4 regions of the Pseudarthrobacter sp. BRE9 genome follow, and region 3 is predicted to be linked to each of the others. Evidence: riboswitches for the same ligand, from Rfam matches in the RefSeq annotation. Region 3 holds a riboswitch; each other region holds the start of a gene.

Region 1 (7,586 bases), on a different contig from region 3:
GGTCCGTGAGGATGAAGCCGGCCTCGTGCAGCGCCGTCGTCAGCCCTGCCTCGCCGATGGTGTAGGCGCGGTTGCCGGACTCCGAGCCGCCTGCTGACACCTGGTCCTTGAGGAACTGGGCCGTGGCCAGGGCCGAGGTCCAGATATTCTCCTCCGGAATCTCGAGGCCGGAGGAGCGAAGGCGGGCGGCAAGATCACGCGGGGTGAAGATGGAGTTGTTGGTCAGCACCAGGAAGCGCTTGGATGTGTCCACCCACCGCTGGATCAGTTCCGCAGCGCCGGGGATCGGCTGGTTCTCATGGACCAGGACGCCGTCCATGTCCGTCAGCCAGCACTCAATCTCCTGGCCACTGCGGTAGACCGCGGCGTTTCCTGCTACCTGGTCTTCTTCTGCCACGTCTACCTCCACCGGTGATGAATGCTCCAGTGGTCCAGTCTAGTGTTGAGGGGTGAACCAAACGCCCGGCCTGCCAGAGGAACCCCGCCACGAGCCCGGGGAGGCCGAATCCGCAAAGGCGGAGGTCGGCGTCGGGCCCTGGGAAGGGAAACTGCCCCAAGGCGACCACTGGGATCCCGACCTGCTTGCGGACGGCGACCGCCGCAACGTCCTGGACAAATACCGCTACTGGAAGCACGAGGCGATCGTGGCGGAACTGGACTCCCGGCGCCATAACTTCCACGTCGCCATTGAGAACTGGCAGCACGACCTGAACATCGGCACGGTGGTGCGCACCGCCAACGCATTCCTTGCCAAAGAGGTGCACATTATCGGCCGGCGGCGGTGGAACCGGCGCGGTGCCATGGTCACCGACCGCTACCAGCACGTCCGCCACCACCCCACCATCGAGGACTTCGTCCAGTGGGCCAAGGGGGAGGGGCTGGCGATCATCGGGATCGACATCTTCCCGGATTCGGTTCCCCTGGAGACGTACGAACTGCCGCGCGATTGCGTGCTGGTTTTCGGGCAGGAAGGCCCTGGGCTGACCCCGGAAGTCCACCAGGCAGCCGTCGCCACCTTGTCCATCGAGCAGTTCGGCTCCACCCGGTCCATCAACGCCGCCTCCGCAGCCGCCATCGCCATGCACGCCTGGATCCGCCGCCACGTCTTCAACCAGCACGTCTGAGTGTTACCGGGCGGTGACCCGAAACACCCTCGGCGTCCCGGAATGGCTAGGATGGTGCCTAGCCGTAAGCGGTCTACTTGAGGGTCTTCCACCCACAGACGAAACTCAGCAGAGGAGCCAGCATGCCCATTGCAACCCCAGAGATCTACTCCGAAATGATCGACCGCGCGAAGGCGGGCGGCTTCGCATACCCGGCCGTGAACGTCACGTCCTCGCAGACGCTCAACGCAGCGCTCCGCGGTTTCGCCGAGGCGGAGTCCGACGGCATCGTCCAGGTTTCCACCGGCGGCGCCGCCTACTGGTCCGGCGCATCCACCAAGGACATGGTTGCCGGTTCCCTGGGCTTCGCAGCCTTCGCCCGCGAAGTCGCCAAGAACTACGGCGTCAACGTCGCCCTGCACACGGACCACTGCCCCAAGGACAAGCTGGACGGCTTCGTCCTGCCCCTGCTGGAAGCTTCCGAAGCTGAGGTCAAGGCCGGCCGCAACCCGCTGTTCAACTCCCACATGTGGGACGGATCGGCAGAGACCCTGCAGGAGAACCTGCGCATCGCACGCGAACTGCTGGCCCGCACTGCTGCCGCCAAGATGATCCTCGAAGTTGAAATCGGCACCGTCGGCGGCGAGGAAGACGGCGTTGAGAACGCCATCAACGACAAGCTGTACACCACAGTGGAGGATGCCCTGGCCACCATCGACGCCCTCGGCTCCGGCGAGAACGGCCGCTACATCACGGCCCTGACCTTCGGCAACGTGCACGGCGTCTACAAGCCCGGCGGCGTCAAGCTCCGCCCGGAGATCCTCAAGGACATCCAGGCCCAGGTCGGCGCCAAGATCGGCAAGGAGAACCCGTTCGACCTCGTGTTCCACGGCGGATCGGGCTCCTCGGACCAGGAGATCGCGGACGCCGTCTCCTACGGCACCATCAAGATGAACATCGACACCGACACCCAGTACGCCTACACGCGTCCCGTGGCGGACCACATGTTCAGGAACTACGACGGCGTCCTGAAAGTGGACGGCGAAGTGGGCAACAAGAAGACCTACGACCCCCGCGTCTGGGGCGCCTCCGCCGAAGCCGGCCTGGCAGCCCGCGTGGTGGAAGCCACCAAGCAGCTCGGTTCGGCCGGAAAGACCTTCTAGATGTCGGACGAGTTCCGCAGGAACCTGATGGGGCCGGAGCCCACGCTCCTGCCTGCCGAAACCGAGGTGAACGGGCAGCTGGAGGCCGGCCACGAAGCCCTGGACCTGGTGGCTAAGCACCCCACGTCCTCGCTCTTGTGGGCCATCCTGGCCGAGGAGGCGTGGACGGAGGGACGCACCATCGACTCCTACGCCTACGCCCGGGTGGGTTATCACCGCGGACTGGACGCGCTGCGGCGCAACGGCTGGCGCGGCGTGGGACCCATCCCCTGGGAGCATGAGCCGAACCGCGGATTCCTGCGGGCGCTCTACTCCCTGGGCAGGGCGTCCTCGGCCATCGGTGAGGCGGACGAGCCGGAGCGGATCGAGAAGTTCCTGAACGACTCCGACCCCGCAGCGAAGGCAGCCATTGAGGGCAAGTAGAAGCCCCCAGGCTTAAAACGGCCGACGGCGGGCGGTGACTTTCGAATTGGAAGTCACCGCCCGCCGTCGCCTGTTTAAAGCGGTTGCTATGCCTTGTTCGCGATGCCTGTGCGGGCCATGGCGTCTGCATATGCGGCGCGCATGTCCTCCAGGTACTCTTCCTGGCGGGCCGGGGAACCGGCGAAAGCGCGGCCGCTCAGGGAGCGGACCTTGTAGGTCTTCAGGCCACGGCGCCACAGCAGGGGCACCTCGGTCTTCAGCAGCAGGTTGGCCAGGCGGTTGGCTTCGGTGCCGTGCGCCACGATCACCGAAGCGCGGGGGACGAGGGCCAGGAATTTCAGCAGCGGCTTAAGGCCTGCCTGGATCTGGTCCGGAGTGAACTTGCCGTTGGCAACGCCTGGGACGTGCCAGGGGTGGACGTTCCACGGCATGACGAACTCGGGGCGCAGGCCCAGCTTCCACTGGATCCCCAGCATGCGGGTGGCGGCATCCTGGTCCCCGGCCGTGATGAACCCGGACGGATCCGCTTCACCAATGTTGGAGTACAGGCTGATGATGCGGGTCTCCTCCACGTCGTGCATGGGGTCCACGTAGGGCACCACGGTTCCGGACTTGGCCTCCTGCAGGGAATCGCACAGTTCGTTGACGGCGGCAACGCTGGGTTCGTAGCGGCGGCTCATGAGCTGTTCGTGGAATGTTTCGGGTGCCAGGGCTGTCATGAAGTGCTGGTTCTCCTGCGGGGATTGATATTGCTTCCATCGGTGAAAATGGGCGCACGGCGGCGCGGATCATCAACGGTGGTTAGTTGGGGTGGGCCGATTCCTGGTCGGCCTTTGCCAGTTTACCAAGCCCGGGGAAACGAAACGCCGGTCCCCGGGACCCAATAAAAATGGGGCCGGGACCGGCGTCTCGTTTCGACAGAAATGAGGGCGGTTACCAGAGGCGCTTGGAGGCGCGGTGCGCACCCTCACCGAGCGACTCCAGCTTGGCCCAGGCGATCTGCGGGTGCACCCTGCCGCCCAGGCCGCAGTCAGTGGAGGCGATGACGTTCTCCCGGCCCACGACGCCGGCAAAGCGGACAATGCGGTCCGCCACCAGGTCCGGGTGCTCCACCACGTTGGTGGCATGCGAAACCACGCCCGGGATGATCACCTTGCCCTCCGGGAGCTTGGTGTCCTCCCATACCCGCCATTCGTGTTCGTGCCGGACATTCGCCGCCTCGAAGGAATAGGCTCCGGCGTTGACCTGGAGCACCGAGTCGATGATGTCGGCGAACGGTATGTCCGTGGTGTGCGGGCCGTGCCAGGAACCCCAGCAGACGTGGAGTCGGATCTGTTCCTGCGGCAGGTCCCGGAGGGCCCAGTTGGTGGCCTCCACGCGCAGCTGGATGAACTTCAGGTAGTCCGCCAGGGACGGCTCGGGGTTGATCTGGTCCCAGCTTTCGGCCAGGGACGGATCATCGAGCTGCACTGTGAGGCCGGCGTCGATGATCGCCTTGTATTCCTCCCGCATGACGTCGGCGCAGGCGTAGACAAGTTCCTCGTCCGACGTGTAATACTCATTGGCCACCCGGGCGCATGAGCCAGGGGACAGGGACGCTACGAAGCCGTCCGACAGGCCTGCGGCGGCGAGGCCGGATTTCAGGTTCCTGATGTCCGATGCCACCAGGTCGTGGCCCGTGTAGGTCAGCGGCCCGGCGATCTTGGGCTGGGCCACGCTTTTGCGGTGGGTGAGGATGCCCGAGGCGGGATCGTTGTAGGCCTCGTTGAAGGCCTGCCGGTCCCGCCGGTCCGGGAAGGAGGTCAGGACCACGTTGCCGGGCGATGACCGGCGGACCCCGGCCTCGGCCCAGCGGTCCACGCTGGTGGGCTCCAATCCCCCCAGCCGGGCGAAGGAGTAATTCCACCACGCGCCGTAATCCACCGAGCTGGACATCGTGTGCCCGTACTCGCCGTCATTGGGGATGTCGATGCCAAGGTCCTTCTGGCGCTGCACCACGTCCACCACGGAAGCTTCGAGGAGTTCCAGGAATTCCGGGGTGACGCCGCCGGCTTCCTTGGCGGCGTTGGCTGCTATGAGCTCCGCGGTTCGGGGCAATGAGCCGGCGTGGGTCACGCGGATGTGGTCGGTGTTCAGGGACATGCTGGAATCTTCCTTTCCATCGGTCCTGGCAGTAGCACCTTCGGCCGGCAGGTGTCCTGCCGAACCGTGGTTGCTGCGGCGTCATCGAGCCAGGTCTCTCGGCCGCTCCGGATGGTTCACTCTCACCTAAATCGACGTGCGTGGAGCCGTGCAAATCTGTGCCGCTTTATGTCGGCATGGGATGGCAGGTCGGCCGTCTGCATTGCATCAGGACCGCGGCGGGCCCCAACAGTGGACAAAGTGCCTCATCGGCTAAACTTGGGTGGTAAGAGCCCCGGAACTCTTGCTTCGCCGTGCCGCCCCGCGGACCAGCGAAGACCGGTCGATTCGGGGCATTCTCATGAACGGCGCTGCACGGCCCGCCACCAGTGGCAGGACCCGGGCAGCCCGAACGAATGGGGGAGGATCCCATGCCAGCAATTGTGATCGTAGGAGCCCAGTGGGGCGACGAAGGAAAAGGCAAGGCCACCGACCTGCTCGGCGGCCGTGTTGACTACGTCGTCAAGCCCAACGGCGGCAACAACGCCGGGCACACCGTCGTCGTAGGCGGTGAAAAGTACGAACTCAAGCTGCTGCCGGCAGGCATTCTCAGCCCCAACGCTGTTCCCATCATCGGCAACGGCTGCGTGGTGAACCTCGAGGCCCTCTTCCAGGAAATCGACGGGCTCCAGGCCCGCGGCGCCGACACCTCAAAGCTGCGGGTTTCCGCCAACGCCCACCTGGTGGCCCCGTACCACCAGGTGCTGGACAAAGTGACCGAACGCTTCCTGGGCAGCCGCGCCATCGGCACCACCGGCCGCGGCATTGGCCCCGCCTACATGGACAAGGTGGCCCGGCTGGGCATCCGCGTCCAGGACGTCTTTGACGAATCGATCCTCCGCCAGAAGGTTGAAGGCTCGCTGCGCCAGAAGAACGAACTCCTGGTCAAGGTCTACAACCGCCGCAGTGTTGTGGTGGACGAGATCGTGGAGTACTTCCTGTCCTTCGCCGAGCGGCTGCGCCCGCTGGTGATCGACAGCACCCTGGTCCTGAACACCGCGCTGGATGAGGGCAAGGTGGTCCTGATGGAAGGTGGCCAGGCGACGTTCCTGGACGTGGACCATGGCACCTACCCGTTCGTGACCTCCTCCAACCCCACGGCCGGTGGTGCGTCCGTTGGCTCCGGCATCGGCCCCACCCGCATTTCGCGCTCGATCGGCATCATCAAGGCCTACACCACCCGCGTTGGCGCCGGACCGTTCCCCACCGAACTCTTCGACGAAATGGGCGTCTACCTGCAGAAGACCGGCGGCGAATTTGGCGTCAACACCGGCCGCCCGCGCCGCTGCGGCTGGTACGACGCCGTGCTGGCCCGCCACGCGTCCCGCGTCAACGGCTTCACGGACTACTTCGTCACCAAGCTCGACGTGCTCACCGGCATCGAGCAGATCCCCGTCTGCGTGGCTTACGACGTGGACGGTGTCCGGCACGATGAGATGCCCATGACGCAGACCGAGTTCCACCATGCCAAGCCCATCTTCGAGTACTTTGAGGGCTGGACCGAGGACATCACCGGCGCCCGCACTCTGGCGGACCTGCCCGAGAACGCCCGGAACTACGTGCTGGCGCTGGAGAAGCTCTCCGGAACCCGCTTCTCCGCCATTGGCGTGGGCCCGGACCGGGACCAGACCATCGTGGTGAACGACCTCATCAACGACTGACACGCCCACCCAGGGCAGAATTACGACGACGGCAGGCCACCTTTGCAGGTGGCCTGCCGTTTGTGCGTCATGGGCTGTTCCTGCCCAGGGTGGAAAGCAATTTACACAGGCTTAACGCGGGTGGCCTTGTGGGGCTGCAGGCGCACCGGTGAAACTCGGTAGTACCCCCTGGTGCCCAAGGAAGGACCGTCATGGCCGGAAAATTCGAAGCATTCATAGACGCTGATTCGTTCTTCCGGTTCCGGCTCCTGGCCCCGGATGGCGCTGTTGTGGCGGTCTCCGGGCCGTACCAGGACAAGCAGGCCCTCGCGGCCGGAATCGCTGCAGTGCGTGAATGCGCCGGCACCGGCCTGGTCACCGACCTCTGTCCCGCCGGGGCCGCAGCCCGTCCCGCAGCCGTGCCCGTTGCCCCTGCCGCCGCCCTTCCAGCAGAGCCGCCCTCCGCCGTCGTACCTGTTTGCGGCGACGAGCGCGTGCCCGCCCGGCTGCACTCCTTCGCGCTGGCGAAGGCACCCCGCCGGCAGTCGACGCCGCCCCGGTGGACCAGGACTGTTGCCCGCTGATTGCCGCTGAAAGGCGTTTCCAAAAAAGTTTTTGAAAACGCGTAACCCTGTGGGGGTGCCCAGCGATTACCCCTATGAAGTGCCGGTCTGGAACCTGTCCCCCATCATGTTCCAGACCGGCTCTTTTGTCTTTCCGCCCGGTCGGCTGCGCACGCCGGACCCGGCCACGGCCCGTCTCCCGGGCGCCGTGGCGGTTCAGGCAGCGGTAGTTACTCGAGGGTAAGCAGGGCTCCCGGAAACAGTGCCATGGAGCAACTGCGGGCCTGTCCGGGTACACCAGCCCGCCGGCCTGCCTTGGTCCGGGGATGCACGTCGCCCCTACAGGTTCAGGGAAGTGCCCGGCCGGAACGGGTAAGGCTGGAGCGTCGGGCGGAGCAGGCGGAAACAGTCAGGACAGGACTTGCCGTTTGGAGGAAATCACCCCGGTGTCGAACCCGGCCAGGTGGAGGCCGCCGTGGAAACGGGCGTGCTCGATCTTCACGCAGCGGTCCA
Region 2 (7,586 bases), on a different contig from region 3:
GAGGCCCGGCGTGCTGTGTTCACCCATGGCGTAGCTGCAACGGGACTTGAATCCGCCCGTCTGTCGTTGTTCCCCGTAAGGACCCGGAAGGGCCACGCCACTGCCGGGATCGGCATGAAGCTGGAGGTGCGCCATGGAGCAGGCGCGGGAATTTACACCACCGGAGGACGACGACGTCCTGGACTCATACTCGCAAACCGTGATGCGGGTGGCGGCAGCCGTCACACCCCACGTGGCAGCCATCGAAATGACCGCCAATCGCCGCAACGGAAGGGTCAGGGTAGGCGCCGGCTCGGCCGTGCTTTTCACCGAGGACGGGTACTTGCTGACAAACTCCCATGTCGTGGCCGGGACGCAGAAAGGGCACGCGGTCTTCGGGGACGGGAGCCGGATGGAGCTTGAGTTGGTGGGAACGGATCCGCTGTCCGATCTTGCTGTGGTCCACGGCTCGCGGCCCAAAATCCGGCCAGCGGAGTTTGGCAACGCGGAATCCCTCCGGGTGGGCCAGTTGGTGGTCGCCGTCGGAAATCCGCTGGGCCTGGCAGGTTCAGTCACGGCGGGGGTAGTCAGCGGCCTGGGCCGGGCCATCCCGGTCTGGGCGGGCGGCAACCGGCGGGTCATCGAGGACGTCATCCAGACAGACGCCGCCCTGAACCCCGGAAACTCCGGGGGAGCGCTGGCGGATACCCACTCCAGGATTGTCGGCATCAACACCGCAGTGGCCGGCGCCGGCCTGGGACTGGCGATACCGATCAACGCCACCACCCGCCGGATCATCTCCGCGCTGCTGTCCGACGGGAGGGTGCGCCGCGCCTACCTGGGCCTTGTCAGCACCCCCATCCAGCTCAACCCCAGCGCGGTGATCCGCAGCGGGCGGCGGGAAGGGCTCCGCGTCGTAGAGGTACTGCCTGGCTCGCCGGCCGACAAGGCAGGCCTGTTGGCCGGCGACATCATCGTCACCGCCGGAGGCCGCCCCGTCAACAACGCTGAAAGCCTGCAGCGGCTCCTGTTTTCCGATGCCATCGGCGAGCCGCTCGATGTGGCCGTGCTGCGCGACGGCACCGAACTGCACCTCACCGCCGTCCCGGACGAAATGACGGGCAACGGCGCTGCATGATGCCCGACGGCGGCACGAACGTGCGCGGGCACGTCACCGGGCACATCACCGGACACAGCGACTGGGCCTATCGGCAGGGCGCGTCGGCGGGGAAATCCTAAGGGCTGACTGGAGGCGCTTCCACGTCCACAATGCCTACGAAACGCGTCCCGACGTCGTCGTACTCGCTGCGGATGGCGCCGGGGCGGACGGCCGGAACGTCGGACGGCGCGTGGTGGCTGCACACCACGTACGTGAAGTCCGGCCACCATTTCTTGGGCCTGGCCGCCTCCTCATAACCGCAGACCGCGCATTCCAGGTGCACCCACACGGGCCGCTTGCCCGTCCGGTTGGCACGCGACTGCACCAGCCAGGGCGGAGGATTGTCCAGGATGGCGCGGAGTTCGGCTTCCGTCATCCACTTCGGCAGGCCGTGGCGCTGCGCCATTTCAAGGGGAACATCAAGGGTTATTGCGGCGTCGCGTCTGCTGATCATCACCTTCCACCATACGGGAGGCCGCCAAATCGCCGGCGGTCAGGTCCGCCGGAACAGGCGACCCTAGGCGGCCAGCGCAATCCCTGCGGCCGCGGCAGCGAAGCCAAGGCCCAGGTTGACTGCCACGTTCAGGGCCGCGGAACCGAACCGTGCTTCACTGAGCAAACGGATGGTGGCGGTGGTCCAGGAACTGAAGGTGGTCAGTCCGCCGGCCAGCCCGGTGGCCAAACCCGCCTGCCATTCCGCGCCCAGCCCCAGCCTGCCGGTCAGGCCGTGGGCCAGGCCGATAATGAAGCACCCTGCGACGTTGACCACCAGCGTGGCCCAGGGCCAGTGCAGAGCCGAACGTCCGCCAGCGTGGCCATCCGCACGGACGCTGCGGATGCTGCTGTGGTGTGCAAACCAGCTGTCGATCCCGAACCGCAGGAGCGCGCCGGCCACGCCAAAGACTCCCACCAGGGCTGCCGTGGTCATTGCAGTCCAAGGTTCCGGGCGATGAGCCTGCCGGAGCGCCAGCCCAGGCCGGCAGCCGCAAGACCGAGAGCCAGTGACAACCCCAGATAGGCGAGCCAGACCGGGTGCGCACCTGCGCGTGCCAACTGGTCGGAGGCGAAGATGACTGCGGAAAAGGTGGTGAAGGAGCCCAGCAGCCCCGGCCCGATGCCGGCGCGCAGCCAGAATGCCGTATGCGGGCGGGCCATCCAGACGGTGGTCAGCGCAGCGAGGGCGAAGCTGCCGGTGATGTTGATCCCCAGCGTGGCCCACGGGATCGATTCGGGCACGTCCGGGAAAGCGAGCCCCAGCCCATAGCGCAGCTCACTGCCGATCAGCCCGCCCGCGGCGACAGCCAGCCAGGCACGGCCCGTGGGCATCGCCACGTCAGAGTCCGTCCAGGGTGCAGCCGGGGTGCGGGGCGTCGCTGGAGACCCACAGCGCGGAGGCGATTTCGTCAGCGAGGTCGAACTCGCGGGCGCCGCCCGGACCGCCGATCCGCACCACCAGGGCGCCCCCGAAGGGCCGGCGTCCCACCACCTCAACATCGGCATCCAGGTCGATGTCCTGGGCGGCAAGGTAGCGCAGCAGCTCAGGATTGTCATCGCTGATCCGGGTGATCCTGCCGGCATGTCCGTCGTCCAGTTCGGCGAGAAGGTGTGCCCGCGGCATCAGCACCTGTCCGTCCGCTGTGGGAATGGGATCCCCGTGCGGGTCACGCTTAGGGTCCCCCAGCCTGGCGGCGACGCGTTCAATGAAAGTGTCCGACACTGCGTGTTCGAGCTGTTCAGCCTCATCATGGACTTCGTCCCAGCTGTAGCCGAGCCGCTGGACAAGGTACGTCTCGATCAGCCGGTGGCGCCGGACCATGGACAGGGCCAGCCGCAGGCCGGCCTCGGTCAGCGTGACGGCGCTGTAGGGCTTGTGGTCCACCAGGCCCTGGTCCTTGAGCTTGCGGACCATTTCCGAAACCGAGGAATTGGCCACCCCCAGCCGCTGTGCAAGCTGGGAGGACGTGATGGGCTTGTCCTGCCATTCCGTGAACGAATAAATGACCTTGACGTAATCCTCGATCGAGGAGGAGGGCGCGCTGGTCTTCACACGCCCAAGCCTACCGGCTCTGCGGGCGCCGTATGGGAAGCGCGTTCATGCCTTGACGGCCCGCCAGGCCAAGGTCAGGTAGGGAAGGTCGATTTCCTGGTCAGGGGTGTAGGCCAGGTGTTCGTGCAGGTACCAGTCCAGGTTGGCCAGGACCTTCGCCCGCGTTGACTCGCCGGCCCGCAGGTAGTAGCTGCGGGATTTGGTAAGTTCCATCAGGTCCGTGGTGCGCACTTTGTCTTGCCAGTGGGTGACATGCCCTTCGAGCCCTTGGAATTCAGGTCCGACGACGGGTTTGTGGCCCGGCCGGTACACGTCGCCTGCGTGCATGATCCGGGAGAGCCGGTGCACCCAGGGAACGGAAGTGTCCAGCTGGTTCCACACCAGGCCCAGGGTTCCGTGCGGGCGCAGGACGCGGGCCAGTTCGGTGCTTGCCGCCAGGGCGTCGCACCAGTGCCACGCCTGGGCAACGGTGGCGACGTCGAAGCCGGCGTCGGGCAGGCCTGTCACCTCGGCAGTCCCCGGCACTGCCGTGGCAGCCGGGTAGTGTTCCGTGAGCTGGGCGAGCATGTCCGCGGAGGGGTCCACAGCGGTGACCTCGAGCCCCATCTCCAGCAGCAACGCGGTGAACTTTCCGGTACCTGCGCCCACGTCGAGGGCATCCCGGGCATTGGCCGGCACCAGCCACCGGGCTGACTCTTCGGGGTAGCCGGGCCGGACGCGCTGGTAGTGCCGGCCGCCGTCCTGGAAGCTCTGCCCGAGCTCCCTGCGCCGTCCGTGATCAAGCTTGGGGCCACCCCGGATCACGCGTGGCCTCCTTCAGTCAACATCCTGCGGTACCTTTCGAATTTACCGCATCCACCCTGGCCGAAGGATCCATGGCTGAACCAGCCCCTGGCCGGTCAGGTGGTCAGTCGTCGATGCAGGGCGCTGCGCCGGCCGTACCGGGCGTGTTGGGCGCCCAGTGCGGGTAGGTGCGGGAGTCGTTGGCAGGAACCCAGCGGCCCGCGTCCACCACGTAGTCCCAGCCCAGCCCGCTGCTCCGCAGGGCGCGGATGCCGGCCAGCAGGCGTTCGGCATCCTCCAGGCGTGAACCGACGCCGAAGCTGGCGCGGAGGGAACCGGAGGGCAGGCCCAGTCGCTTGAGCAGGGGATGGGCGCAGAAGCGCCCGTCGCGCAGGCCCACGCCATGCTCTGCGGAGAGGTATGCCGCCACCAGTCCTGCGTCGTATCCCTCGACGGAGAAGTTGACCACCCCGATGGTGTCCGTTTCGGGGTTGGTGTCCTTGAAGATCTGGTGGACGGTGACGCCGTCGATCTCCTGCAGGCCATCCACCAGGAAGGAACGGATGGCGGACTCGTGGGCGTGCCAGCGTTCCGGGTCCAGTCCGGCAATGACCTGGGTGGCGCGGGCCAGGGTGGCGGCTCCCAGGACGTTCGGCGAGCCCCCCTCATGGCGGGCCGGGCCGGTGGCCCAGCTGACGCCGTCGAGCCTGGCTTCCTTGACCGCACCGCCGCCGGCGAGGTGCGGGACGCCCGCGTCCAGCCAGTCCGGTCGCCCCACTAGGACGCCGGCACCGAAGGGCGCGTACAGCTTGTGGCCGGAGAAGGCGAGATAGTCGACGCCGTCGGCGCTGATGTCCACGCGGCGGTGCGGGGCGAGCTGGGCGGCATCCACCACGATCCGTGCGCCATGTTCATGGGCCAGCGCGGCCAGGGCCCGGATGGGCAGGATCTCGCCGGTGACGTTGGAGGCACCCGTGACCGCGAGCAGGCTGACACCGCCCTGTGCAAGTTCGGCCCGAAGAGCCTCGAGGGTGCCGGTGATGGTGTCGGCGGCGACGATGCTGCGGTGCGGGACGCCCTGCCACGGCAGCAGGTTGGCATGGTGTTCGATGTCCAGGTAGAGCACTTCGCCGTCGTGGCGGCCATCGGTTACCGGCAGGCAACCGGCCAGCAGGTTCAGGGAATCCGTGGTGTTGCGGGTGAAGATGACCGAATCATCCGCGCGGCCGCCCACGAAGTCCCTGACGATGCTGCGCGCGTTCTCGTACACCGAGGTGCTGATCTGGGAGGCGTACCCTGCTCCGCGGTGGACGCTCGCGTAGTAGGGGAGGATCTCGTTCAGGTAGGCGGAGACCACGGACAGCGCTGGGGCGGAGGCGCCGTAATCGAGGTTGGCGTACCGCACGTGGCCGCCCGAAATCAGGGGTGCCTGGATTTCGGCGCCGGTGACGGCAGCGAGCGGACGGCCGGCAGCGGCACGGCGTTCGTCGGGAACAGCAGCTTCGGCAATAACGGGCTTGGGGGAGACGGTGGCAGTTGTCACAGAGACCTCACTTGATGACAGGACTCCGCCATGGGGGAATCCGCGCTTGCCGCATCCGCTCCGGACCGGCCTGGTCGTCACCCGGGGCACCCCACCGCGAATGGAGGGTTGCCGGCCAGCAAACCGGGGTTTTGCGCTGGCACTCGTGACCTGCCTAAAAGCGTAGGACATGGGGCGGCCAGGATTGAAGCCGCGGCGATTATTAAGTGCTTTGTTACGCGGCGCCGAATAAACGACGCCGGACACCTCCACAGGAGGGTGTCCGGCGTCGCATTATTCGATTTTTCCTGGAAGGCGCGTCAGTTACAGCAGATCATCCAGGTACGGGTTGAGGCGGTGAAGAACCTCCGAATGCAGGATTGAGTTCGTGGCCAGGGCGTTTCCGCCGAACGGGCCGTCCTCTCCTTCCAGCGAGGTGAACCGGCCGCCGGCCTCCACGACGATTGGCACCAGGGCAGCCATGTCGTAGAGATTGAGCTCCGGTTCGCAGGCAATGTCCACCGAACCCTCGGCCACCATGCAGTACGACCAGAAATCGCCGTACGCCCGGGTCCGCCACACGTCCTCGGTCAGTCCCAGGAACTCGTCCAGGTTTCCGCGTTCCTTCCACCCGCCCAGGCTGGAGTAGGAGAGGGAGGCATCGGACAGCTTTGCCACGTTGGAGACGCGGAGCCGGGTGGCGGCGGCCAGGGACCTGCCCATGTAGGCTCCCATGCCTTTCGCCGCCCACCAGCGCTTGCCAAGGGCCGGGGCGCTGACCACGCCCACCACGGGCTCACCCTCGTCCACGAGGGCGATCAGGGTGGCCCATACCGGGACGCCGCGGACAAAGTTCTTGGTCCCGTCGATGGGATCGATGATCCAGCGCCGCGAACCGTGGCCGGTGCTGCCGAATTCCTCGCCCAGGACGGCATCGCGGGGGCGCGAACGGGAGAGCTGGCCGCGGATGGCTTCCTCGGCGGCCTTGTCCGCGTCGGTGACCGGCGTCAGGTCCGGCTTGGTCTCAACGTGGAGGTCCAGGGCCTTGAAGCGGCTCATGGTCTGGTCATCCACGGAGTCGGCCAGGACATGGGCCAGGCGCAGGTCATCGTTGTAGCTCGAAGCGGGTTGGATCATGGTTCCAAACTACCGTCTGCGGACGGTTCTGCCGGGAGAACGCGTCAGTTGACGCTGCCGAGCTCCTTGGTTTCCTGCGCTTCCATCCTCGGATCCGCGCCCAGGAGCCGCCGCAGGGACGACAGCCGGGCCGGGCCGGTGGGGCCTGCATGTCCGCCCGCCACCCAGTCGTCAAGGCCGCAATTGACCGCGGTCGCAGTGTGCTTGCAGCCCCGTTCGCAGTTCTCGATGCCGGGGGAGAGGTCAGGGAAGGAGCGCAGGATCCGGTCCGGATCCACGTGCGCCAGGCCAAAGGAACGGATACCTGGCGTATCGATGATCCAGCTGCCCGGCGGGGCGTCCGCCAGCCGCAAGGCAAGGGCAGAGGACGACGTGTGGCGGCCGCGGCCGGTCACGGCATTCACTCCGCCGGTGGCCCGTTCCGCGCCGGTCAGCGCGTTCACCATGGTGGACTTTCCGACGCCGGAGTGCCCGAGCATCACGGTGACCTTGCCGTCAAGGTGGTCCCGGAGGGCAGCCACTGCCGCCCTGTCCAGCCGCGCGGACAGGCCGTCATCGGAGCGGGCGTCGATTCCCGATGCCTGCGAATCCGCGGTCCGGCTGATGATCACCGGGAAGTCCAGGTGCGTGTAGTTGGACAGCAGTTCCGCGGGGTCTTTGACGTCGGCTTTGGTGACCAGCAGGATGGGCTCGATCCCGGCGTCGTAGGCGGCCACGAGCGCGCGATCGATGAACCCAGTCCGGGGTTCTGGATTGGCGGCCGCCACGACGATCACCAGCTGGTCGGCATTCGCCACCACCGCGCGCTCAATGGGGTCGGTATCGTCCGCGCTGCGGCGCAGGAGGGTGCGGCGGTCCTGGATCTTCACCAGCCGGGCCAGAGTGTCCGGTGCGCCGGATACGTCCCCCACCAGTGAGACGAAATCGCCGGCAACCACGGGCGAGCGTCGAAGTTCGCG
Region 3 (7,586 bases):
CCCGCCTGGCCATGGGCCGGGTCGCCGAGGCAGTCTCGCAGGGAACCACCTACCTCGAAACGAAGACCGGCTACGGCCTGGACATCGGGAACGAGGCCCGGAGCGCGCGGATCGCCGCCACCCTAGCGGACCAGGTGACCTACCTGGGCGCCCATTTGGTTCCTGCCGGCCAAGACCCGGACGAGTACACCGACCTGGTCTGCGGGCCGATGCTTGACGCCGTCCGCCCGTACGTCCAGTGGGCTGACGTTTTCTGTGAGGAAGGTGCGTTCACGGCCGAACAGTCCCGCCGCGTGCTGACGGCCTGCCGCGACGCCGGCCTGGGCCTGCGCGTGCACGGCAACCAGCTGGGCGAGGGCCCTGGCGTGCAGCTTGCCGTGGAGCTGGGCGCCGCCAGCGTGGACCACGTCAACTACCTCGCGGGGCAGGACGTGAAGGTCCTCGCTGCTTCCTGGTCCGGGTGGGACCCCGCCACCGGGACGGGTGTACGGGGCACCGTGGCTACCTGCCTCCCGGCCTGCGACCTCTCCACCCGCCAGCCGCTGGCACCGGCCCGTGAGCTTCTCGACGCCGGTGTGCAAGTGGCGCTCGCTTCCAACTGCAATCCCGGTACGTCGTACACAAGTTCCATGGCATTCTGCGTCACCACCGCTGTCCTCCAGATGCACCTGAGCGTGCACGAGGCCGTCCGCGCCGCCACCTACGGCGGTGCCCTGGCGTTGCACAAGGAAAGCGGCCCCGATGCCGACGGGGAACGGGCCGTGGGGTCCATTGCCGTCGGGCACCGGGCGGACCTGCACCTGCTGAATGCCCCCTCCGCGACGCATCTCGCTTACCGTCCGGGCATGCCGTTGACATACGCTGTGTGGCGGGCCGGAGCCAGAGCACGGTAGGTCCACGGCGGAATTCTGATTTTTCCTGATTCTTTCTCTGCCCTTATAATCAGGAAACGTCATCGATAACGGTGGCTGATGTATGAAAGGCTCCGTTGCATGACGCGCACTGACCGGTTAACGGCGATCCTTGACCTGCTGGCCAGGACCGGCCAAGTGGAGGTCGACGAGATTGTCAGCACCCTCAATGTTTCCCCAGCCACCGCGCGACGCGACCTGGACAGCCTGGCCAAGCGACGACTGCTGACGCGCACCCGTGGGGGTGCTACCACCGGTGCCCTGGCCTACGATCTTCCCGGCCGCTACAACCGGGACGACCATGCCGAAGCCAAGGAACAGATCGCGCAGTGCGCCTCGGCGTTGATTCGGCCCGGGGCAGTGATTGGCCTGTGCGGGGGTACCACCAGCACCGCGCTCGCGCAGATCCTCGCGACCCGCGAAGACCTCAACGCCCCCTCCAACCAGCCCACCCTCACGGTGGTCACCAATGCAATCAACATCGCCGGCCAGCTGGCGGTGCGGCCCAACATCAAGGTGATGGTGACCGGCGGCATCCTCAACCCGCGGTCCTACGAACTGGTAGGGCCCTATACGGACATCATCATGCAGAAGGTGGTGCTGGACATTGCGTTCATCGGCGTCAACGGCATTGACCCCGAAGTCGGGCCCACCAACACGGGGGAGGGGGAGGCATCTGTGAACGCCCTGCTCGCCAGCAGGGCCCGGGTGTCCTATGTCCTGGCCGATTCCTCCAAGGTGGGCGTGCGGGCCTTCGCCACCATGGACGGCTACAACTTCACCCGGCTGATTACCGATGCCGGCATCTCGCCCCGCGACAAGGCTGCCTTTGAGGCCAACGGCACGGAAGTGATTGTGGCGCCCGCCTGATTTCCGGGGAGTCCAGTCGTTCGGCAGTTCCATCAGCCCGGATCCAGAAACTGAGGGCAAGATGGGAACATGCTGGTTCCCTCCCGCCGTCGACTGCGGCTCGAAGTCTGGATCGTCCTGGGCCTGTCCCTGGGCCAGTCGGCTGTCTACTCCGTGGTGCAACTGCTGGACAAGATGACCCGCGCCCCGCTGGCCGAGGGCACGTCCACCCTCAACCGCTCACAGAGCACCCGCGAATACTTCGACCTCACCTATCAGCTGCTGGACATTATCTTTGCCCTGGTGCCGGTGCTGCTGGTTCTGTACTTCCTGACGGACCAACGCTTCCTGACGGACCAGCGCCAGGCAGGACCGGGTGACGCCGGCAACTCCCGCTCTGCATTCCAGAAACTCGGATTCAATTTCGCCCGGCCCGGCAAGGACCTGCTGCAGGGCATCGGACTGGCTGCGCTGATCGGCATACCCTCGCTGGGGCTTTATGCGGCCGGCCGGGCCCTCGGAATCACCACCGCCATTATCCCCAGTGCCCTGGATGCTTATTGGTGGACCGTGCCTGTCCTCATCCTGTCCGCCATCCGGCACGCCGTGCTTGAGGAAGTCATTGTGGTGGGCTATCTCCTGGACCGCTTTGGCAAGTTCGGCTGGAGCACGCCGCTGGCCATTGCGGCGAGCTCTGTGCTGCGCGGCAGCTACCACCTGTACCAGGGCTTCGGTCCCTTCATTGGCAATGCGGTGATGGGCGTGGTGTTCGCCTGGCTGTACACCCGAACCCGCCGGGTCATGCCACTGGTCATCGCCCACGCCCTGCTGGACATCGTGGCCTTCGTCGGATTCAGCCTGTTCGGCAAAGCCGTGGGGCTGGGCTAGGGCCGGTCCGGGACATCAGCCGGGGGTGGGAATCGGCTGGCTTCGAAGCGACCTGTTCACGCTGATTGCCTGTTGACCATCAGATCGCTTTCATGGATCGTGTGCACCATGAGGCTGGGGTCGCGGTTGACACTATGGTCGCTGCTGGCGGCTACGGTGCTGGCCGGACTTCTGGTTCTTGGGCGGTTATGGAGCGTCCATCAGCAAACATCGGACTGGGCTCTCTGGCCCAGGGAAATTCCTTCACGAGTGCAGTTCGCCGGCCGTGACTATGACTGTGGTCCGACTCCAGCGATTGCGCACCGCGATTTGAGCGGAATGAGCCAACAAGGCACGACAGCGGGTGGAGCCGCGATCCTTGCAGAACCTCCTTCGGGTGAAGCCAGGGCGTTCATCGTCGTGCTAACAGCCGAAGGAGCGTTTGGTTGCGGCCTGCTGGGCGGCCCTTGATTTTCCAGTGACCCCTTCCTAGGCCAGGGGCCGTCGCCTGACCGAGCCATCCCGCACTAAGGCCTGAGCCAGCGTCGGATTGATGCTGTCACATCAGCGACAGCAGCAACTGCCAGTCCGCCTGCGGGTCAGGCGGCAACACAAAGGGCATCGCGTAAAAGTCGTCCCATAGGGCATCGGTAGCACAAAGATCATCCGTCTCCAGCAGGTTCTCGCCGTCAGGTTCCTCATGTTCAGGTGCCTCCAGCAGCCACATTGGCGCCTCAGCAAGTAGCGGTTGGCAGGGTAAATCCTCCGCTGGTCCTGCGACATTCCGCCCTCCGGCATGCCCTGAGACTGCGGCAACCGATGGCGCTGTGACATTTGGTGCGGCAGTCGCCTCCGGTGCAACGGTGGATAGATTCGACGGCAAAATGCCCGGGGGCCAGTGGGTTGGTTCGGGGTCGTGATGTTCTGGTTTGTAGTGGCGGCCGGTCGGGGAAGTCCAGCCGGGCGGTCCGTTTTCCGTTGCCTTATCGGGTATCCATGGCCTGGCGTGTTTGAGCCGGTGGTGTTTGGGGCAGAGTTGTCCGAGGTTGCCGGCGCCTGTGGTGCCGCCGTGGTCCCAGGCGGTGAGGTGGTCGGTTTCGTTGTCGGAGGTGTGGTTGTTGCAGCCGGGGAAGGTGCATTTTCCGTCCCGCATCCGGATCCATTGCTTGATGGTCTCGGGGAGCCGGTAGCGTTTGCGGCCAATCTCCAACGGGGCGCCGTCGCGGGGGTCGACCAGGACCCGGTAGAACGACTCCGCCCCGTCCGCGACGAGTTTGCGGGCCATCGACGCCGGGATCGGGCCGTGACCGTCCAGTTCTGCGGGTTCGTCCGTGATGCCGAGGAGGGAGAAGACCGGGACCATGACCAGCACGTCGGCACGCGGGGTGGGGACTCGTCCAATATCACTATTGCTCCACGCAGCGCTCCCGGTACCGGAAACGCTGCCTGCACCCGTTCCCGCAGCATCACCAGTCGTCCCGGCCGCCCCACCCGCAGCGGCCTCACGCGCAGACGTTCCGGTTCCGAGGAGGAGTGATGCTGCGATGTCGGGGCGGAGTTGGGTGAGGGTGCGGGGCTCATCGGGGCCTTGGAGGCCGCGGGCGGTGGCGGTGGTGCGGTTCCAGATGGCGCAGGCGGTGTCGCCGGGGAGGTGGAGGGAGATCCAGGCCATGCCGTCGCGGTCCGGGGTGTATTCCATCCGCCGGTCCACGACGCCTTTGGCGTGGCGCTTTCCCAGTGTTTCGGGGTGGTGGCGTTCCCGCCAGCCGCGGACCTTGGTGCGGAACCGGGAGGGAACGAGTTCACCGGGGGCGGCGCCGCGGGCCGGGTTGGGGGCATCCGGGTCGAAAAAGTGGGCTACTAACGCGGCGGCACCGTCCGGGGTGAGGCCTTCGGTTTCGTCGGCAACAATCCGGGCGTGCTGCCAGGACAGGTCCCCGGCGGCCAAAGCCTCCAGGACCTGCGGCAGGGCGCACACCCGCCGGGACTGCTCCACGAACGACCCGGCAGCAGCTGAGCTGATGGTCAGGACCCCGGCGATTTCCTCCACCACTGACAGCTCCGCGAACGTCCCCTCGTGTACGGGCGCGTCCGGAGCAAGCAGTGCCTGCTGGAACCCGACGCACTCGGCAGCGTCCTGGGCTTCCACGGCCGCCAGCTGTGCCCTCAAACGGGACGAGACTTCCAGCCGGGTCAACCGGAGTTCATACCGCCGCTGCAACACATCCACATCAGCCCCAACACCAACGCCGGCAGCCATGAAAGTATCCTCAGCAGCAAGCGAATCGAGGGCGGCAACGGAGGCATGAACCCCCTCCAAAGCCACACCAACACCGCTGCTGATTCCCATGGAAACATCATCCAACGAGGCACTGACAATCAAAGTTTTGCAGAACCCCGGCCGCGGAAGGAGTCAGTTAAAAGAATTCGGCCGCCATCAGGTGGTGACGCCGTTGTCACCACCTGATGGCGGCCGAAGCAGGTCCGGGCACCGGCCCGGCGAACCCAACTCCCGGACGTGCCGGGAAAAGGGGAGGAGCGTCAGATGGTGACGGCTCCGTTGGCGGTTTCGAACGTGACCGACAGGATGCCCGGTGTTCCGTGCGGGGCGACCCATTCAACCGCAACGTCCTCAAGCGGCTTCTCCACCGGCTCACCCAGCCACTCGGTCACGCGCGAGGCGGAGCCGGCGATGGTCAGGCAGCTCATCTTAAGGTTGCTGGGGTAGGCGTTGGACGGGTGCAGCGACGGGTCACCTTCCCATTTGAGCATGTACGGAACCTGGGGATCGGCGATAAGGCCAAGGATGCCAATTTGCTTCCAGACCAGTTCCCGGCCGTCCGGGAACTTGCGGTTGCCGTTCACGGCAGCGCGGCCAAGGCGTGCCTCGAAGGGGGCGAGGTCGTCCACTTCGACGCACCAGCCCATCCAACCCCCACCGGCTGCGGAACGGGCACGCACGGCCTGTCCGAACGGTGCCTTGTCCGATGCCGGGTGGTCCAGGACCTCCACGACTTCCAAGTACTTGTGCCCGGCGAGCGGGATGATCATATTCCGGGTTCCGAACCGGGGGTGGACCCCGCCCTTCACTGCCTCAACGCCGAGGGCAGATGAAATACGTTCGGTAGTGGCCGCGAGGCCATCAGTTTCACAGGCGTAAGAGACGTGATCCATGCGCATGGCAACATCTTGGCACTTTGTGATCCGGCTCTCAGCTAAGGGTACCCTTACTGGAAACCTGGCCCGTAAAAAGGGCTGGAAACGCACGCAATGGGGACGGCAGCGGCGGCCCCGGATGAGCGTCGGGCGGCCACCCGTGGCACCCCGAAGGCGCTGGAAGACCTTGTTCGTCACAATGCTGTCCGAGGTGAGCACCGGTTCCTAGACTGGGCGCAGGTCATGAGCGCCAGCGTCAAGCCCCGGCTCGCTGGCCGGCAACCCTCCATCCGCGGTGGGGTGCCCCGGGTGAGGACCTGGCTGTCCGGCAAGAGCCGGAAAGCAAGCGCGGCCCGTACTGCTCCACGCATGCCGGGCCCATGTCAAAGGAGATTTGGATGTCCAACGGATGGTCCTTCGAAACCCGCCAGATCCATGCAGGCCAGGAAGTGGACAGTGCCACAGGAGCCCGTGCACTGCCGATTTACCAGACCACGTCCTTCGTGTTCCCCAGCGCCGAAAGCGCAGCCAACCGTTTTGCCCTGGCCGAACTTGCGCCGATCTACACCAGGATCGGCAACCCGACCCAGGACGCGGTCGAACAGCGGATCGCCAGCCTTGAGGGAGGCCTGGCCGCACTGTTGCTGAGCTCCGGGCAGGCCGCCGAGACCTTCGCGGTCCTGAACATTGCGGAGGCCGGGGACCACATTGTGGCCAGCCCCAGCCTTTACGGCGGAACCTACAACCTCTTCGCGCACACACTGAAGAAGTTCGGCATATCGGTCACCTTCGTGGACGATCCCGACAACCTGGACCAGTGGCGCAACGCCGTCCAGCCGAACACCAAGCTCTTCTTCGGTGAAGTGGTGTCCAATCCCCGCCAGGACGTCCTGGATATTGAGGGGATCTCCGAGGTGGCCCACCGGGCAGGCGTGCCACTGATCGTGGACAACACCCTGTCCACTCCCTACCTGATCCGCCCGTTGGAGTGGGGCGCTGACATTGTGATCCACTCGGCCACCAAATACCTGGGCGGCCACGGTGCGGCCATCGCCGGCGTCATCGTGGACTCCGGCAAATTCGACTTCGGTAAAGACCCGGAAAAGTTCCCCGGCTTCAACACCCCGGACCCCACGTACAACGGCCTGGTCTATGCCCGCGACCTTGGTGCCGATGGTGCGCTGGGCGCCAACCTCTCCTACATCCTCAAAGCCCGCGTCCAGCTGCTGCGCGACCTCGGCTCAGCCGTGTCCCCCTTCAACGCGTTCTTGATCTCCCAGGGACTGGAAACGCTGAGCCTGCGCGTGGAACGCCATGTCGCCAACGCCACGGAAGTGGCTCGCTGGCTGGAAGGAAGGGACGACGTCGAATCCGTCGCCTACGCGGGGCTGCCGTCCAGCCCCTGGTACGAACGTGGCCGCAAGTACGGGCCCAAGGGGACAGGCGCCGTCGTGGCTTTCACCCTGGCCGGCGGAGCCGAGGCGGGCAAGCGCTTCGTCGACGCCCTGGAACTGCACTCCCACGTGGCCAACATCGGCGACGTCCGCTCCCTGGTCATCCACCCGGCGTCGACCACCCACAGCCAGCTCTCACCCGAGCAGCAAGCGGTGGCAGGGGTAAATCCGGGACTGGTCCGGCTGTCCGTGGGCCTGGAGCACATCGATGACATCCTGGCCGACCTGGAAGCCGGTTTCCGCGCAGCCAAGGGCGCTGAAGCCTGAGGTTATAGCCGGGGTGCAGCGGGTGCCGCCGGCAGGCCGGGGAAGTCACAACCAGTCACACTCTTGGCCTGGAGCGGGGGGT
Region 4 (7,586 bases), on a different contig from region 3:
CCACAACCCTGAAGATCACCGGCATGCCCGAAATCGACGCCGAGATAGAGTACTTCCCCTCCGAGGACCCCATCGAGGCCATGAGCCTCATCACCGCCGGCATCGTCACGAACTCCGAGGTCACGGTGCGCCGGGTACCCATCGAGTTCATGGAAATCGAGTTGGCCACCCTGGGCCAGATGGGGCAGAAGCTGGAGATTTCGGGTGAATACATGGCCCGCAACGGCCGCACCCGGCTGGTGGACGTGACCACCATGCCTTCGGAGCTGCGCGCCCCCGAGGACAAGATCCACCCCATGCCGTTCCCCGGGCTGAACATCGACAACCTGCCCTTCTTTGCGGTCATCGCCGCCAACGCCCACGGCCAGACCATGATCCATGACTGGGTGTACGAGAACCGGGCGATTTACCTGACGGAGCTGAACCGGCTTGGTGCCCAGATTCAGCTCCTGGATCCGCACAGGATCTACGTCAACGGGCCCACCAAGTGGCGCGCCGCCGAGGTCGGCTGCCCGCCTGCTCTCCGGCCGGCCGCGTGCCTGCTGCTGGCCATGCTCGCTGCGCGGGGCGTGTCCGAACTGCGGAACATCTACGTGATCGAACGTGGCTACGAAGACCTGGCCGAGCGCCTGAACACCATCGGCGCCAAGGTGGAGTACTTCCAGGACTAGGATTCACGGTTCGTCATGAACCGCCGTGCCCCTTTGAATGCCTGGTATGTATCGCAGAATGTTGGTATGCGTACTTTTGGCGTGGAAGAAGAACTCCTGATCGTTGATCCGGAGTCCGGGGAGCCCCTTGCCCTGGCCGACGCCCTCCTGGCCGGCCACCACGTAGCGGCCGACGATCTTCCCGCAGACCCCGAGGTCCACCACGGCGGAAAGCAGGCGGATTACGACGACGAGATGGGCTTGAGTGCCGAGCTGAAGCTTGAGCAGATCGAGACGCAGACCCGGCCTTGCCTGGACTACGGGAGCCTGCTCGAACAGATCCGCGCCGGCCGCGCCCTGGCGGACCAGGCAGCCCGGAAGCATGGTGCCAGGGTGGCGGCGCTGGCCACCTCGCCGTTGGCGTCCACCACCCACACGACGCCGGACCCGCGCTACGCCAGGATGCTGGAACGCTTTGGCCTCACCGCCCAGGAACAGCTGACCTGCGGCTTCCACGTCCACACGTTCATCGAATCGCCCGAAGAGGGCGTGGCGGTCCTGGACCGGATCCGGGACAAGCTGGCAGTGCTCACGGCGCTGAGCGCCAATTCGCCCTTCTGGAACAGCGTTCCCACCGGGTTCGAAAGCTACCGCACCCAGGCCTGGAACCGGTGGCCCACGGCGGGGCCTGGAGGCATCTACGGCACCTACGCTGCCTACCGGCGGGTGGTCACACGGCTGCTGGAAAGCGGCGTCATGCTCGACGAAGGCATGCTGTATTTCGATGCCCGGCTCTCGCGCAACCACCCCACCGTTGAGGTCCGCGTGGCGGATGTGTGCCTTCGTGCCGAGGACGCCGCGCTCATTGCCGTGCTGGTCCGGGCGCTGGTCGAATCCGCCAGCAGGGAATGGCACGACGGCGTGGATCCCGCGCCGGTTCCCACCGTCCTCTTGCGGATGGCGTCCTGGCAGGCCAGCAGCGCCGGACTCAGCAGTGAACTCCTCGATTTCGGCAATTTCCGCCCCGCACCGGCCGCCGACGTGGTCCGCTCGCTGGTGGATTACCTGGCGCCAGTCCTTGCCGAGCAGGGCGAACTGGCGCTGGCACGGCAGGGTGTGGAGGACATCATCGCCCGCGGAACAGGAGCCGCTGAACAACGCCGCGCCCGCGACAAGGCCCTGGCCGGGCCGCCCCCGGAGGACATGGGGTTCGGTGCCGTGGTCCGGCAGGCCGTCCACGTGACGATGAGGGATGCCCTGGATCTTGCGGACGTGGAGGCCACGCCCGAATTACTGCGGGTCCGCCAGTCCTGACGGGCGACGCGCACATCCATTCTCGACGCAAATCCATTCTCGACGCGCACATTCCTCTTCGCAGCCTGTATTTCATGGGCGCCAGGGAATTTGCGCCTCGAAAATGACGAAGCGCGTCGCCTAGATCTGCTTCAGGGCCTGTTCCAGGTCGCGGATCAGGTCGTCAACATCCTCAAGCCCCACGGAAAGCCGCACCACACCGTCAGTGAGGCCGATGGCGGCACGCCCCTCCGGGCCCATGGCGCGGTGCGTGGTGGTGGCGGGGTGCGTGATCAGGGATTTGGAATCGCCCAGGTTGTTGGAGATGTCGATGATACGCAGCCCGTCCAGCAGTGCGAACGCCGCTTCCTTGCCGGAGCGCCCACCGGAGGGGGCGAGCTCAAGCGTGAGGACAGTACCGCCGGCACTCATCTGCCTTGCGGCCAGCCCGTACTGCGGGTGGGACTTGAGCAGCGGATACTTCACCCAACTCACGGCAGGCTGTTCCTCCAGCCACTCCGCGAGCCGCAGCGCGGTAGCTGAGGAATGCTGCACGCGCAGGCTCATGGTCTCCAGGCCCTTGGTCAGGACCCAGGCGTTGAAGGCGGAAAGTGCGGGCCCGGTATGGCGCATCAGCTGCTTCACGGGGCCGTCAATGAACTCCTTGGTGCCCAGGATGGCCCCGCCCATCACGCGGCCCTGCCCGTCGATGTGCTTGGTGCCGGAGTAGACAATGACGTCCGCGCCCAAGTCCCCGCAGCGCTGCAGCAGGGGAGTGGCAAAGACATTGTCGGCCACAACCTTGGCTCCGGCGGCATGCGCCAGCTCGCTGACCGCCGCGATGTCCACGATCTCCTGCATCGGGTTGGACGGGGACTCGAAGAAGACGGCGGCGGTGGGTTTCGAGAGGGCTTCGCGCCACTGGTCCAGGTCCGGGCCATCCACGAAGACCGTTTCCACGCCCCACCGCGGCAGGATCTCGTTGAGGATCACAAAGCACGAACCGAACAGCGAACGGGCGGCCACCACCCGGTCGCCGGCAGCCAGCAAGGCACCCAGCGCGGTGAACACCGCGGACATGCCCGACGCCGTCGCGAAGCACGCTTCGGTGCCTTCCAGCAGCCTGAGCCGCTCCTGGAACGTGGCCACGGACGGGTTGCCGTAGCGGGAGTACACAAAGCGCTCGTCTTCGCCGGTGAAGGCGCGTTCAGCCGCTGCGGCGGATTCGTAGACGAAGCCGGAGTTCAGGAAGACGGCCTCGGACGTTTCCTGGAAGTTGGTGCGGTCCAGGCCGCCGCGGACAGCCTGGGTGTCGGGGTTCCAGCCGGGGGCGTCTTGGTTGAAAGTCACTTAGTTCTTTCCGAGGTTGGTGGGCAGGCCACGGTTCTTCCAGCCATTGACGGTGCGTTCGCCGTAGCGGTCCGGTTCGCCTTCAAAGCCCTCCAGCACGTTGTAGGACGTGAAGCCGGCCTGCGTGGCGGCGGTGGCAGCCGCAACCGAACGGTGGCCCGACCGGCACAGGAACACCAGTTCGGCGGAGGGGTCCTCCGGCGCCTGCTCCCTGAGGTCCTTCAGGAAGTCCGGGTTGGGGATGCCGCCAGGGAAGGTCCACTGGATGAAGAGTGGGTCGTTGTCCGTGGCCCTGGTGTCCGGCATGCCGATGTGGGCCCATTCGCCCTCGGTCCGGACGTCTACCAGGATGGCGCCCTGCTGCAGCTTCTCCCAGGCTTCCTGGGGCGTGAGGTCTCCTGCGTAGCTCATGCGTGGCCCTCGCCGTCGAACTCGCCCTCAAACTCGGCGTCCAGCTCGTCCACCGCAGACGCTACCGCTGCGTCAGCCGAGGCGATCGCGGCCGGAAGGACCAATGCCTGCGCCACAATCACGCTGGTGCCGTTGAAGGTGGCCGCCGGGCTGCCGTGCAGCACATAGCCCTCCGCCAGCGCAGCCGAGATCCGCTCGCAGAATGCGCGGTCGTCCGGGCCCGTAATCAGGCGGTAGGACAATTTTTCGTCAGGGGCAGGTGCGTCAGACACGACGGATCTCCTTCTTTCACGCTTGCAGCTCGAATCGGTCGATATGCCGAGTATTCACCTGAGGCACCCCGCCGCGAAAGGGAGGGTTGCCGACCGGCCAGTCAGGGCTTCACACCGGTACTCATTACTCCCCAAAAACGTAACACCTGCCGCGCCGGGCCGCACCGCCGCCGTCGTCATGTTCCGTAATTGAGCCGTGGTGAAGGAAGGCGCCGCGTCGAAGAAAGGTACGACGGCGGACATCACCGCAGGTGGGCGGCCCGCCACGCGTGGTCAGCGGCCGCCGGGCCGATACAGTTCTTACCGGGGCGCCGTCGGCGCCATCAGGGCAATGAGTACCGGGGGTCTTGTCAGCATGCGGGCAGTCACATCGCACCACCACGCCGCAACCCGCCGGAACCGTCTACGGTCCATCCGCGCGTTTCTGGCCGCGGCCCTCATCGCGCTCCTGGCCCTGGCGGCCGCTGGTCCGGCGCATGCGGCGGAGGCTCCACCGGAGAAGGGAAAGCCCTGGCTGGGTGCGGTGCTCGAGTGGGGCGAGGACACCGCCGCAGGCTTCAGCGGCCGGCTTGGCGCCGGCCCGGCCGTGTTCGGCCACGACATCACCATGCCCTACCGGGATTCGGAACGGAATGACATCGGCGGCTTCCTTCAGCAGGCCGCTGCCGAAGGCACCCACGCCCTGCTCACGGTGAAGCCATCCGTGCCCCTGGCCCAGCTCGGCGCCCCGGAGGCAGAAGCCTTCGCAACACAGGTGCGGGACCTTACCTCCGGGTTCAAGGGGCAGCTGCTGATCCGGTTCGCGCCGGACATGAACGCAAGCTGGGTGGCATGGGGCCAACAGCCTGCCTCGTACCGTCAGGCCTTCCAATCGGTTGCGGCAGCGTTCAAGAAGTACGACGGCGGCCGGGCCGCCATGGTGTGGGCCCCTTACCTGGGCAAGGACTACCCCTTTGACCGCAACCGGGATGCGCCGCAGCCCGGAAGCGAAGGCTTTTCGCTCCTGGACACGAACGGCGACGGGGCCTGGAACGGAAGCGACAGCGCGTACGCCCCGTACTACCCGGGCGACGACGCCGTGGACTGGGTGGCGCTGACTGCCTATCACGATGACACCGCCGGTGGCGCCGCCGTCAACACCCTGCCGCGGCCCGGTGAGCTCCAGGAAATGCTGACGGCCTCGGGCAGCGAAAACTTCTACGGCACCTACTCCGAGGGGCACCGGAAGCCTTTCCTCCTCCAGACCTCGGCTTTCTACAGCCCTGCGTCCGGGGGCGCCTCCGAGGCGGACATCAAGGTGGGGTGGTGGGACCAGGCGGTGGCAACTGCCACTTCCCCCGCATTCGACCGGACGGCCGCGGTGGTCTGGGACGAGCGCACCAGCACCAGGGATACCGGAGTGGCAAGCATCAGCTGGTTGCTCACTGGAAAACCGGATGTTGCCAAAGCGGCCCTGGACAGGCTGAAGGCATCGCCGCTTGTCACCGGCCCCGTCACCGACGTGGGCTCCGCCAGCCCGTACGTCCGGGCCAACACCCTCTCCGGGGTTGCGCCGTGGACTGTTGCTGCGGCCATGGTCATCCTGCTTGTGGCCCTGTGGCAGATTCCCCGCCGGTACAGCGCCGCCACGGGGTGGAGCTACCAGGATCCCTCCACCCGGGATTCCCGCGTGGATCTGCTGCGCGGAATGGCCATCGTCTTCGTGGTGGTGAACCACCTGGGCATGGCCTCGCTGTTCCAGCTGCTCACGCAGGAGGCTGTGGGCTTCGTGTCCGGCGCCGAACTGTTCGTCCTGTTCTCCGGCCTGGTGGTGGGCATGGTCTACGGGCCCAAGGCCAAGGAGGACTTCGGCCGGGTGGTGGACCTGACCACCCGCCGCGCAGGCAAGCTCTACCTGACGGCACTGGCCGTGCTGATCGGCGTCTTCCTCCTGTCCCTGCTCCCGTTCTTCAACACCGAGGCCCTGACCACCTTCGTGGACCAGGGAACCGGCGGCGCCGGGCATACTGGAGCCGGCCGGAGCTACGACCTGTACGCGGGCATGTCATCGCTGTTCCAGTTCCCCGTCCCACCCCAGGTGCTGCCGGCCATCGTGCTGCTGCAGTTCGGGCCCTGGCAGTTCAATGTCATGGGACTCTATGTGGTGCTTTTGCTGGCCAGCCCGCTGATCCTCGCGGCGTTGAACCGCGGCAAGGCCATCTGGGTGCTGGTTGCGACGCTCCTCGTGTACGCAGTCGGGACCGTGACCAGGTTCCGGATCATGCCATCGCAGTTCGAGGATTCCTTCCCGTTGCTGGTGTGGCAGGTGCTGTTCGTGCTCGGGCTGGTTGCGGGTTACTACCGGCGCAGCATCACGGAGTGGCTGTCCGCGCACACTTGGGTGGTGGTTGCCTGCACTACCGCCGCCTTCGCGCTGGCTTTCCTGTCCTGGGGCAACCCGTACCTGGCCAACAACTATGACGTCCGCCTGGCGCTTCTGCCGGATGCGTCCTACCGGGCCATGTATGACGCATTCTTCGGCCGGACATATCTTGCCCCGGGGCGACTGCTCAACGTCCTGGCCCTGGTGGTGGCTGCCTACGCGTTCCTCAGTACCTACTGGAAGCCGGTGGAGCGGGCACTGGGATGGTTCCTGGTCCCGCTAGGCAGGGCAACGCTCTACGTGTTCATCATGCACGTGGTCCTGATCGCCGTCGTGGCCAATATTCCGGCGCTGCAGCAGCAAAGCATCTTCCTCAACACCGCGGCCTACGCCGTGGTCCTGGCCCTGCTCTGGGTGATGGTCCGCACCAGGTTCCTGTTCCGGATCATCCCTACCTAGCCCCGGCGCTTCCACACCAATGCGGGCATGAAAAATGCTGCGGCACGGGCGTGCCACAGCATTTGAACATGTGCCACTGGTTGCCCGGTGGCCTCTTATGAGCCGGGTGGGTCTTAGACCAGGCCCGGGTAGCTGGTCAGGATGTAGTCCGCGGCGGCAGGACCCTTCATGCGAAGCCCATTGCGGCGCGGGGAGATCCGGTGCTTCATGGCTGACCAGAAGCTGGACTCGGTGCCCGGTGGCTGCTGGTTGATAACGCACCAGCTGGTGTAGAGCCCGTAGAGGCGGTCGCCGTCCAGGCTGGTACCTGAGGCTTGGTCGGGGTAGGTGGCTTCCTTGAGAAAAATATCGAACTGCGAATGTGCCATGATGGCTCCCCTTCGCTAAGTGCTCGGCGCCGCCGTTCGGCTACAGCAGCAAAACCCGATGCCCTGCACGCGGCCATCGGATTTATAGGTTGAGTCCCCTCGAACTGCAGTGGGCCTCAGCGTTGTCAGCGCCTGTCTACGCTGTAGACTTTACCCGTAGACTACAAGTGACGCAACCGTCTCGATTTATTCGGGACGCCACCTCCACAGCTAGGACAACATCATGAATGCCCCGCGTGCTTCAGGGCGCACACCTGCCAAGGCAAGGTTGAGCAGGGAAACGGTGCTGGCCAAGGCACTCGAACTGGTTGACGCGGAAGGGCTGGACGCGTTGACCATGCGGCGCCTGGGGCAGGAGCTTGGCCGGGACCCCATGAGTCTCTACCGCTACGCCGAGAACCGCGCCGCACTGCTGGACGGG

The links. Region 3 has a riboswitch for S-adenosylmethionine ahead of Q9R31_RS12815 (bifunctional o-acetylhomoserine/o-acetylserine sulfhydrylase). Riboswitches for the same ligand answer to the same signal wherever they lie in the genome.
Region 1: linked by a shared signal. The riboswitch ahead of Q9R31_RS16940 (cobalamin-independent methionine synthase II family protein) and the one ahead of Q9R31_RS12815 (bifunctional o-acetylhomoserine/o-acetylserine sulfhydrylase) in region 3 are both predicted to bind S-adenosylmethionine.
Region 2: linked by a shared signal. The riboswitch ahead of Q9R31_RS00940 (aminotransferase class V-fold PLP-dependent enzyme) and the one ahead of Q9R31_RS12815 (bifunctional o-acetylhomoserine/o-acetylserine sulfhydrylase) in region 3 are both predicted to bind S-adenosylmethionine.
Region 4: linked by a shared signal. The riboswitch ahead of Q9R31_RS10655 (DUF1737 domain-containing protein) and the one ahead of Q9R31_RS12815 (bifunctional o-acetylhomoserine/o-acetylserine sulfhydrylase) in region 3 are both predicted to bind S-adenosylmethionine.

What each region holds. Positions count from the first base shown of each region.
Region 1 covers NZ_JAUZUY010000010.1:95,950-103,535, reverse strand. The annotation lists gene Q9R31_RS16965 (HAD-IIA family hydrolase) at 1-409, opposite strand, end outside; gene Q9R31_RS16960 (TrmH family RNA methyltransferase) at 450-1,124, shown strand; gene fbaA (class II fructose-bisphosphate aldolase) at 1,247-2,266, shown strand; gene Q9R31_RS16950 (DUF3151 domain-containing protein) at 2,267-2,689, shown strand; gene Q9R31_RS16945 (uracil-DNA glycosylase) at 2,776-3,408, opposite strand; gene Q9R31_RS16940 (cobalamin-independent methionine synthase II family protein) at 3,623-4,831, opposite strand; SAM riboswitch class I at 4,845-4,949, opposite strand; gene Q9R31_RS16935 (adenylosuccinate synthase) at 5,242-6,531, shown strand; gene Q9R31_RS16930 (YegP family protein) at 6,723-7,094, shown strand; gene Q9R31_RS16925 (CoA-binding protein) at 7,483-7,586, opposite strand, start outside.
Region 2 covers NZ_JAUZUY010000001.1:204,409-211,994, reverse strand. The annotation lists gene Q9R31_RS00970 (trypsin-like peptidase domain-containing protein) at 134-1,117, shown strand; gene Q9R31_RS00965 (hypothetical protein) at 1,215-1,592, opposite strand; gene Q9R31_RS00960 (CrcB family protein) at 1,656-2,066, opposite strand; gene Q9R31_RS00955 (CrcB family protein) at 2,063-2,464, opposite strand; gene Q9R31_RS00950 (metal-dependent transcriptional regulator) at 2,472-3,185, opposite strand; gene Q9R31_RS00945 (class I SAM-dependent methyltransferase) at 3,231-3,989, opposite strand; gene Q9R31_RS00940 (aminotransferase class V-fold PLP-dependent enzyme) at 4,093-5,511, opposite strand; SAM riboswitch class IV at 5,549-5,662, opposite strand; gene hisN (histidinol-phosphatase) at 5,815-6,627, opposite strand; gene Q9R31_RS00930 (ribosome small subunit-dependent GTPase A) at 6,672-7,586, opposite strand, start outside.
Region 3 covers NZ_JAUZUY010000006.1:91,700-99,285, reverse strand. The annotation lists gene hutI (imidazolonepropionase) at 1-893, shown strand, start outside; gene Q9R31_RS12835 (DeoR/GlpR family DNA-binding transcription regulator) at 993-1,781, shown strand; gene Q9R31_RS12830 (CPBP family intramembrane glutamic endopeptidase) at 1,851-2,648, shown strand; gene Q9R31_RS12825 (DUF222 domain-containing protein) at 3,187-4,977, opposite strand; gene Q9R31_RS12820 (VOC family protein) at 5,169-5,807, opposite strand; SAM riboswitch class IV at 6,023-6,138, shown strand; gene Q9R31_RS12815 (bifunctional o-acetylhomoserine/o-acetylserine sulfhydrylase) at 6,182-7,504, shown strand.
Region 4 covers NZ_JAUZUY010000004.1:188,532-196,117, reverse strand. The annotation lists gene Q9R31_RS10675 (UDP-N-acetylglucosamine 1-carboxyvinyltransferase) at 1-671, shown strand, start outside; gene Q9R31_RS10670 (glutamate--cysteine ligase) at 738-1,964, shown strand; gene Q9R31_RS10665 (O-succinylhomoserine sulfhydrylase) at 2,085-3,293, opposite strand; gene Q9R31_RS10660 (rhodanese-like domain-containing protein) at 3,294-3,704, opposite strand; gene Q9R31_RS10655 (DUF1737 domain-containing protein) at 3,701-3,976, opposite strand; SAM riboswitch class IV at 3,990-4,105, opposite strand; gene opgC (OpgC domain-containing protein) at 4,332-6,797, shown strand; gene Q9R31_RS10645 (hypothetical protein) at 6,911-7,165, opposite strand; gene Q9R31_RS10640 (TetR/AcrR family transcriptional regulator C-terminal domain-containing protein) at 7,389-7,586, shown strand, end outside.